Regions from separate parts of the Natronotalea proteinilytica genome, predicted to be linked through region 3. Evidence: riboswitches for the same ligand, from Rfam matches in the RefSeq annotation. Region 3 holds a riboswitch; each other region holds the start of a gene.

Region 1 (3,277 bases), 1.0 Mb from region 3:
ATCCTGCTCTGACCCATACCGACCATCGCCCGTGGCCGCTTCCTGATGCGCCGTGGACCTGGCGCCAACGCTGGTGCGATCTGCTGTTTGCCCACTGGAACGTGCCGGCGTCGTGGCTAACCCCGCTCATCCCCGACCCCCTACGCCTCGACACATATAACGGCACCGCCTGGTTAGGCGTTATCCCGTTTCGCATGGAGGGTGTGATGCGCCGCCCGCTGCCCGATCTGCCGTGGATCTCTGCGTTTCCCGAAATGAATGTGCGTACGTATGTAACGTACCAGGGCAAGCCCGGCGTGTGGTTTCTAAGCCTCGACGCGACGAACCTACTGGCTGTACTGGCCGCCCGATTGTTCTTTCATTTGCCCTACTACTGGGCATCGATGTCGCTCACCAAAGACGCACATGGTATTCAGTACGCCTCCACCCGTACAGATGCCCGGTTTCTGGGGCGCTACCGCCCAACCGGACCCGTGCAGCCCGCCGAGCCGGATACGCTCACCCATTGGCTTACCGAGCGCTACTGTCTGTACACCCAAATCCGCACCGGTGTCCTGATTCGCAACGAGGTGCATCACCCGCCGTGGCCGTTGCAGCCTGCCGAGTGCACCATTCAGATGAATACGATGCCGCAGTCGCACGGTCTGCCCGTTACCGGATCGCCCGATCACCTGTGCTTTGCGCGTTCGTTGGATGTGGTCGTTTGGAATCCAGAGCGAATCGAATAGCCTGGGAGGGTGGTTGCTTTTTCGACGTAACGGTGCTGGTACCCGCCGCGTCGTTCCAATAACGCACAGACGCTCAACTACGAAGGCACCGGACCGTACTGGTTGGGCCCTTGGGTACCCGGGGTAAAGATCAGAAACGCCTCAATTAAAATCACCAACACCCCCATACTGATCAGCGAGGCGCCAACAATCGGCACAGCAAACCAGCCCGACAGGTCCATGTCGTGCAGGCGCCGAATGGTAAGAAATACAGAGACAACGCCCCCCCCGACGACAGCCACAGCCGCGGCCAGAAATCCAAAGGGTAAAAATACCGATGCCAGGGCGCCTATCATCAAAATAAAAATGACGATGTTGTACATCAGATACTTCAGTCGTCCGATGCGTCCGCGCGGTGAAAGCAGGTCGGGGTTGGGCTCGTACTGCGGCTTGTTGACATGCGACGAGGGGGAGGCCTCGGATGCTGAATCAGAAGCCGAATTGGGTTCAGGGTCCGATTCTGAAGTGGGCGTCTCCTCTACACCGATCCCATGATCGGCATCGGCCCAGTGCCCATCGCCCACGCCCTGGCTGGCAGGGGGCGGCTCCTCGGGAGCTTCAGGAAAAAGTTCGGGCACATCGCCCGCAGGCGTCCACTGGTTGAGCTCTTCTGTCCATACAAAGTCATCGGGCGTCACAACCCCTTCGCGGACGCGCCGCCGAATCTCTCGATTCGTAAAGGGGCCCCGCCGATTGCCGTTTTCGCTGTAATACCACATGAATGAGAAGCGCTGCTAATGGAGGCGATGTGTTTACATGCTAACGTACATAGCGCATCCTCCAACTGCAAAGCCTTCGTGCACCGGCGGTCGACGATCTTTTGTGCGACCGCGCCTTGACATCTACCAAGGCAGTGTGTACGTTAGAGCAGAGCGAAGCTGGGAGTGCCCTATTGCTGTGTAACAAGCGCATAGGGCTGAGATGATCCCTCGAACTTGATCCGGTTTGTACCGGCGGAAGGAAGCTTCTTCACTACAGCCGGCTTGCTTTATAGCGGCTTGCTGATGCACCTCCGGCTTCGCTTGCTGCCTTTTTGTCTTTTTTGCAAGCACTTTTTGTCTTATGGCAACCTCTACCCTCGACCTTTCACTGGCCGATGTCTCCATCGACCGGGCTTATCACGTACCGCCGTTTGCACAAGCCTGCGTAGACGCAGCGGGCGACACCTGGGGCGCTTCGTTTGACCACCCATTCGTGCACGCACTGGCCGAAGGAAGCCTCGACGAAGAACGCTTTCGCTTCTACCAGATGCAAGATGCTCGGTACCTCGAATCGTTTTCGGATGCCGCAGCGATCCTCTCCACACGCTGCCCCGAGCCCGACGACAAACTCTGGTTCATTGATGCCGCCCGCATGGCGCTCGTCACCGAAGGCGAACTGCATGCCGGATACGGCGAACGCCTCAACTACGATGCCGGCGACATTGCCGCGCTCACCTGTACGCCTAACAACCGCGGCTACCAGGATCACATGATTAGCTGCGCCCAGCGCGGTACCCTCGTTGAAGCCGTAGGCGCCCTTACACCCTGCCCGTGGCTGTACATCGAAATTGGGCAACGGTTGGAGGCCGTACTTGGCGATGTCCCCACCGACCACCCCTACGCCGACTGGCTGGCTATGTATCGCGATCCCGCGTTTAACGCGTATATGGACGAGATTTTGGAGCGCCTCCAGCGCTTTGCCGATGCCGCCGATGCCGACGCACGCGATCGCGCTAAGACCGCCTTTCTAACCAGCATCCGCTACGAGTGGATGTTCTGGGAGCAGGCCTGGACCATGCAGGAGTGGCCCGTATAGCACGGCTCCCTGAACCCGCTCCCGCCTTGGGTCGTTCGCGCCGTACCTGTTGCCTCAAAACGCAAGCCGTTTTCCAACCGCTACGGTGCTGTGGCTCACGCTGACTCCTGGACGCCCCGGTCATTGTTTCTCGTTGCCGTAGGTAGCGTAGCTGCCTGTATGTTGGTGCCTTACGGCGAATGGCTGATCTATCCGTTCCAGCTGTTTGGCACGTTCATTCATGAAGCCGGTCATGCCCTCGCTGCGTTACTCACCGGCGGGCGCGTAGAAAGCTTTGTGGTGAATCTTGATACCAGCGGCTATGTGCGCTCCCGAGGCGGGTCGCGGCTTATTACCGTTTCTGCAGGATACCCGGCCTCGGCACTTGCCGGGGCTGCGCTGCTCTATGCAGGTACACGCCGCCGCTGGGCCGCCCCCACGCTTGTAGGCACTGCACTCACCACTCTTCTCATTATCGCCCTCTTTAGTGGATACGGCGCTTCATGGCTAGCCTTCGCCGCGTTTGTAGCCGGATGCGCCGCGCTGGGATACGGACGCACACGAACCCGCTCTGGCCATCGCGGCCTGCCCTGGTACATACTGGGTCTATTCGCTATCGGAGGCGCCCTCGCGTACATGCTCGTCACAAGCGGACTCGTAGCCTGGGCCGTGGGACTTTCGATGGCTGCCGTCTTGCTGATCATCGCAATGTATGCCGCCCCGGTAATTCAGCA
Region 2 (3,277 bases), 1.7 Mb from region 3:
TCTACCCTCACCGGTTCACCGCTGGCCATCGGGGTTATCTTTATTGCGAAGATGCTTCCATGGGCGCTGGCGGCGCCTATCGCTGGACTGATTGTAGACCGCTACAATCGACGTCGCCTCATGATCGGGGCTGATCTAACACGGGCCGTGATTGTCCTGGGGTTTTTGTTTGTGCAGGAGGCCGCGCACGTTCCGCTCATCTACGTGCTCATTGCTGCGCAAGTCGTGGTTGGGTCGGTCTATGTGCCCGCAAAGAGCGCCTCCATCCCTAATATCACGGCGCCGCGCGAGTTGCTCACGGCCAATGCGCTCTCCTCGGCTACGTGGTCTACTATGCTGGCGGTGGGTGCTGCGCTTGGTGGGTTTGTGGTGGAATGGGCCGGGGTAGAGGCGGTCTTTATTATCGATAGCATCACGTATCTGTGGTCGGCCTGGTTTATCTACCGGACAACAATTCCGCAGAATACAGAAAAAGATACGGATCCGCTGATTCGCACAGCTGCGTATAAGATCTGGGATGGCTGGACCCACATGCGGGCCCATCCGCGTGTTGCACGCATCGCCACAGCAAAAGCAACCTGGGCGGTAGCTGGGGGGGCCCTGGTGTATATGCTCACTCTTATTGGCGAGCAGGTGTCTCCGGGAGCCATTGCAGCTGGTATCGGGGTCTTGTTTATGGCACGCGGCATTGGCACCGGCATCGGGCCGATTATTGCCCGTGGTGTGTTTACGGATCAGTCTACATGGCCGCTGGTGCTGGGCAGTTGCATTGCGGTCAGTGGCGTCGCCTACGCGGTCGTAGGGTGGGTGCCTTGGGCGCCTGAGGGAGTCGTCCTCGCCACGGTCATTGCACTAGTTGTTGCTGCACATGCATCCAGCGGAGCCAACTGGGTGCTAGCTACTGTTCTGCTACAAAAGCGAACCGAGGACGCATATCGGGGACGGGTCTTTGCGACGGAGTGGCTGCTCGTTATGATTGCCGAAACCCTTTCGATTGCGCTTGCCAGCTTGCTGCTAGAAATCGGCTGGCTCGACCTGCGCGGTGCAGTACTGGTCTTTGCTGGATTGCAAGTTCTTTCCGGGTTGGTTTGGCTTCTGGTTGTGGCCCCTCGTGAGCGTCGTGATGATGCTTCAGAGCAGCGGACTGACAGAGCGGCCTCGGCCCGCAAAGAGATGTAGAAAGGGTTGCGGTTGGGGGTGCTACGCACTACGTTAACTATCGTATTAGGGGATGCATCTATCCGTCGTTTGAAAGAACGGGTGGTTGCATCCCCCAATTTTGTTTTCAATAGCGAAGCTAGGGGTGCCGCAGCACAAAACGTGCATGGGGCTGAGAGATACACCCTTCGAACCTGATCCGGATGATGCCGGCGAAGGAAAGCTTTCTGCTGGTCCCAGTACGGATGTGTTTGGGTGCTGCTGGCTTCGCATTTCTTGCCTAGCTACCCTCTGATTGTTATGTCTGATACGGTTTCGCTATCCAACCAAGTTGTTCTTATCACCGGTGCCAGTCGCGGACTCGGTGCTGCCCTTGCGCAGGCCTTTGCTCGGGAGGGCAGCCGCGTCGTTGTGAACTACCACCAGAGCAAAGAGGCGGCCCATGAGGTGGCCGCTTCGATTGGCGACCGTGCCTTGCCCTACCAGGCTGATGTGCGCGATGGCCAGGCCGTGCAATCCATGGTCCATGCCGCTGCCGATCACTTCGGTGCACCCGTAACCACCGCCATCAGCAATGCCCTGATCGACTTTCAGTTTGATGCCGAGGCGCGTGCCACCGCCGATGCCGTGTCGTGGAACGACTATCAGGCCCAACTCGAAGGGAGCGTGCAGGCAGCACTCCATCTTGTGCAGGCCTGTCGTCCGGCAATGAAAGCCGCTGGATTTGGGCGCTTCGTGGCCATCGGATCAAACCTCGTGCAGAATCCGGTTGTGCCGTATCACGACTACACAACGGGCAAAGCGGCACTACTTGGTTTTGTGCGCAACATGGCACAAGAGCTTGGCCCCGACGGGATTACAGTCAACATGGTGTCGGGTGGATTACTTGACCGCACAGATGCCAGTGACGCCACCTCCGACGAAGTGTTCGATCTCATCCGCAACTCGACGCCGTTGCGCGCTGTCACTACGCCCAGAGAGATGGCCGATGCGGTGCTCTTTTTTGCGTCGCCGTGGGCCCGTGCGGTAACGGGGCAAAACCTGATCGTAGACGGCGGGCTGGTGATGCAGTAGCCGTTGCCTTAGGCGTCAGTAGTTACGTTGTCGAGGGCAGCGCGGACGTTTCGCTGGAAGCCTTCGTACGTAGCACGCGTAACGGGACTGCCAGAAAAGCGCTCGCGAAACTCTTCCAATTCAAGCTCCACCCAGTCGCGTAAGTCGGTGTCCGACATCCCGTCGCGCGGCTGGTAGCGGGGCTCTGTGGTGGGCTGCTTAAACTTATTCCACGGACATACATCCTGGCAAATGTCGCAGCCAAAAATCCAGTTTTGCATATCGCCGGAGAGCGCTTTGGGCAAATCGTCTCCACCGTGCTCAATGGTCAGATAGGAGATACAGCGTGTGGCATCGACGGCGTATGGTTGGTAAATAGCGTCGGTCGGGCAGGCGTCTACGCAGCGGGTGCACGAACCGCAGAAGTCCTCGACCGGATTATCGGCAGGCAGTGGCACATCCACAATGATTTCGCCGATGAAGAAGAACGACCCCATCTCCCGAGTCAGCAGATTGGAGTGCTTTCCTTGCCATCCGAGTCCACTACGTGCAGCCCATGCTTTGTCGAGTACGGGCGCCGAATCCACAAACGCGCGTCCGTGCACCGACTGGCCGACATTGGTTTCGAGCCAGTGCAAAAGCAGATAGAGGCGTTCTTTGAGCACCTCGTGGTAATCGTCGCCCCATGCGTAGCGGCTAATTTTTCCGGTGGTGGCGGATTCATCATGCTGGGTTTCTGGCTGATAGTAATTGTGCAGCACTGAGATCACGCTTTCTGATCCGGGCACGAGCCGGGTAGGGTCGATACGCTTGTCGAAGTGACGTTCCATCCAGTGCATGGTGCCATGGCGACCTTCAAGGAGCCACTGCTCCAAACGGGCTGCTTCCTCATCCAGTGGTTCAGCAGTTGAAATGCCGCATGCATCAAAGCCTAAGCGAGCGGCTTCTTTTTTCAAAGCCCGTGCCGTGCGGCGTTGGTCGTGGCGTCCAAAGCGGGACATGACGGTTAGGGTTGGATAGGAATTGTGTCGATGCGACGAAGGTCGGCATCTCCTTTACGCGCGTC
Region 3 (3,277 bases):
GGTGCGTGCCGTTTACAGAACACCTGTGGCATATCCGATGATGATGACGAGCACAACGAGCGGGAGGATGTAGCGAATCATGAACATCCACACCGTAAGGACGCGGCTGCTTAGATTGCTGCCCTGCAAGAGCTCTTGTGCAGCTTCGTCGGCGCCCCAAATCCAGCCAATAAAGATGCTTAGGAAGAATGCTCCCAGTGCCAGTCCTACGCTTCCAACGTAGTAGTCCATGAAGCTGAGGAAGTCGCGTTCGCCGAAGAAGCCACCTTCGCCCAAGAAGTCAACAGCGCCCTGTGAAAGGGCCGAGGGGATGGCCATGATGAACACAAGTCCACCGATAATGAGCACCGATTTGTTGCGCGACCACTCTTGTTCATCGACAAAGTAGGATACGACGACTTCGAGCAGCGAGATGCTGGACGTGAGCGCCGCGATGGAGAGTAGGATGAAGAATGTAACGCCCACGACGCTGCCAAGTGGCATTTGGCTGAACACTTCGGGCAGTACAACAAAGACCAGTGCGGGCCCGGTGGTTGGATCTACGCCGATTGCAAAGATGGCGGGAAAGATCATGAACCCGGCCATCAGGGCAATCATGGTGTTAAAGATCACGACATAGATGCCAGAGGTCGCAATATTCTCTTTTTTAGAGAGATACGACCCGTAGGTAATCATCGCCCCCATGCCCAGACTGAGCGTAAAGAAAGCCTGTCCGAGAGCGGCAATGACGATGTCGAGCGTTAGGCCTGAGAAGTCGGGGACGAGGTAGAAGGAAATGCCCTCGCCGGCGCCTTCAAGGGTGACGGATCGGAAGATGACGAGCAGGATGAGCACAAAGAGGATGGGAAGCAGAATCTTCGACCATCGCTCAATGCCTTGCTCTACGCCGCCCACGACCACGAGCAAGGTGAGAGCCAGAAACACCGCCAGCAGACTAATGACTAGCACGGGCGATGCCGCAAATTCCTCGAAGCCCATTCCGGGGGCAATAACATCTTTGACGGCGTACCCGACCGCCCATCCGGCGATGACGCTGTAGTAGCTTAGAATAATAAACCCAGCAAGCACACAGAATGCCCCAACAAGGAGCCACACCGAGCGCTTGCCTACGATGGCTTCGATGGCGCCGACGGGGTTGCGTTGGCTGTTGCGCCCCAGCGCCAGCTCGGCGTACAGGTACGGCATCCCGATGCAGAAGATGAACAGCAGGTAGACCATGACGAAGGCACCGCCTCCGCCCTCTCCGGCGAGATAGGGGAACCGCCAGATGTTTCCAAGTCCAATTGCGGAGCCGGCAGCAGCGAGCACGAAGCCAATGCGCGAGCCCCACTGTTCGCGAGCGGGCGTATCGAGCGATGCCATAAACGTCGTTAGGTCTGTATACAAAAGAGCAACGGGAGCGAAAAACGGACGCAGCGCGCCCTTTCGACAGAACCGAGCCAATCCGGCACCCTGTCATATAGGCGAAAAGTTAAGCGCGCCACACGCCGTCTGCAATCATCGGCGCTGTTTCCGGTTGGTTATATTGACGAAGAATCGTTCAATTCATGGTAGTTACTCCACCTGTCATTACAGGACAGGGCGATATTTCCTGGTATGTGGAGCCACATAGATGCCCGATGCAAAGGCGGTAGACGGTGTGTCGTGTCGTGGGGCTGGTGTATTGTTACATCGAAATGGGGTAGATTGGGGTGCCTGATGCCTCTCTTTTCTTTAGTTTTGGTGGAAACTGATGCGCTGTTATATCTGCGGAATTGTGGGCGATGCGTTCTCTGTTTAGATGCGTTCGCTCTTTACATTCACCCTCTCAATTCGTACGCTGAATCTAACGCTAGGGGTGCCCCACCTGGGGCTGAGATGATACCCTTTGAACTTGACCCGGCTTGCACCGGCGGAGGGAAGTGGGCTGGCCTGTTTGGTCGGGCATCGCTAGCGGATCTCGTTTTGTATCACGCTGCGACATTTGCCGACTATGGACACGCTTCGTCTTGGCCTCGAATGGTTCTTAAACCCCGATCACGCGCCTCTTCTCGTCGCGCAAGAGCACAACTGGTTTGCCGAAGCCAGCATTGATCTCGACATCATTGAACCTGACGCTCATATGGATGCGGTGGAGGCCATTGAGGCCGGCACCCTTGACTTTGCCATCACCGAGCCCCTGCATCTTGTTGAAGACCGCGCAGCAGGCGAATCGGCTATTGGATTTGCGCGTTTTCTGCATACCAATGGCGGTGTCATGTACCTGCGCAACTCCGGCATCACGCGTCCGCGTGACATGGCCGGCACCCGTATCCAGTACCCCGGTGCTCCGGGTCCGGGCGGACCGGCTATTGTGGGCACGATGATCGAGCACGACGGCGGGACGTTCGAGCCGGATGACTTCACTCCGGTCAATAATAGCTTCTACCACACGGATGCCCTTGCCAAGGACAACGCGGATGTCGCTACGCTCGTGTTCTACAATTTTGAGGTGGTAGAGGCCCGGCACCGTGGGCTGGATGCCGACTTCTTTGCGCTCAAAGACTGGGGGGTGCCCGACTTTTGCCAGTTGGTGCTCGTCACTACTCCGACGCATCTGGAGGCGCGCCGCGATGTATTCAAGCGCTTCTTGCGCGTCCTGCGGCGCGGCATCGATGCCATACACCAGCGTCCAGAGGAAGCTGAAGCCATCTACCACCGTCGCGCGGATGTGGCGCCCGATGATGCGCTGACGCCCAAGACGTTTGCGGCGACCCTCCCTTGCTTTACGCACGACTTTACCATGGCAAGCGCGTACTACCAAACGCTCGAAGACTGGCTGGTACGAACGGGGCTCATTGACCAGCGAGCAGGAGCCACGGCGTACTGGACAAACGACCTGGCGCTGCCGGTACAGTAGTACTCTGTCACAGGTCAATCTTCGGGTTGCAACACCCCCGTCTTAATGATGTCATCTTGAGCGGAGCGGCTCCGCCTAGGAGACGCGGAGTCCTGACACGAGCGGAGCGACTGACGAACGCAGTGAGTAAAGATCTCCCACGAACTGGGCAGGGCTGTTGGTTTGCCAGTAGCTGCTGAGCGCCGAGGAGATGTTTCGACGCGCTTCGGGCCCTGGGGGCCCTCCGCTTGCTCAACATGACAGAACATTTGGGTTGAGATGCTTCAACGCGAGTCCACTCCATACCCTAACATTCAGATGTGACACAGCAGTAGTACTCTGTCACAGGTCAATCTTCGGGTAATGCACATGCCTCCTAACGTATCGAGAAAAACCCACACCCTTTGTCATTGCGAGCGG

What was found. A riboswitch is a leader RNA that binds a small molecule or an ion and turns the genes downstream of it on or off. The one in region 3 is predicted to bind thiamine pyrophosphate.
Region 1: another riboswitch for thiamine pyrophosphate. It lies ahead of ACZ5AL_RS14520 (TenA family protein); the one in region 3 lies ahead of ACZ5AL_RS10555 (ABC transporter substrate-binding protein).
Region 2: another riboswitch for thiamine pyrophosphate. It lies ahead of ACZ5AL_RS02645 (3-oxoacyl-ACP reductase); the one in region 3 lies ahead of ACZ5AL_RS10555 (ABC transporter substrate-binding protein).

Annotation. Positions count from the first base shown of each region.
Region 1 covers NZ_AP043947.1:3,642,555-3,645,831, forward strand. The annotation lists gene ACZ5AL_RS14510 (YqjF family protein) at 1-728, shown strand, start outside; gene ACZ5AL_RS14515 (GYF domain-containing protein) at 806-1,486, opposite strand; TPP riboswitch at 1,638-1,746, shown strand; gene ACZ5AL_RS14520 (TenA family protein) at 1,830-2,564, shown strand; gene ACZ5AL_RS14525 (M50 family metallopeptidase) at 2,655-3,277, shown strand, end outside.
Region 2 covers NZ_AP043947.1:595,966-599,242, forward strand. The annotation lists gene ACZ5AL_RS02640 (MFS transporter) at 1-1,179, shown strand, start outside; TPP riboswitch at 1,290-1,396, shown strand; gene ACZ5AL_RS02645 (3-oxoacyl-ACP reductase) at 1,459-2,232, shown strand; gene queG (tRNA epoxyqueuosine(34) reductase QueG) at 2,241-3,212, opposite strand; gene ACZ5AL_RS02655 (PKD domain-containing protein) at 3,218-3,277, opposite strand, start outside.
Region 3 covers NZ_AP043947.1:2,620,583-2,623,859, forward strand. The annotation lists gene ACZ5AL_RS10550 (sodium-dependent transporter) at 13-1,362, opposite strand; TPP riboswitch at 1,824-1,917, shown strand; gene ACZ5AL_RS10555 (ABC transporter substrate-binding protein) at 1,973-2,878, shown strand.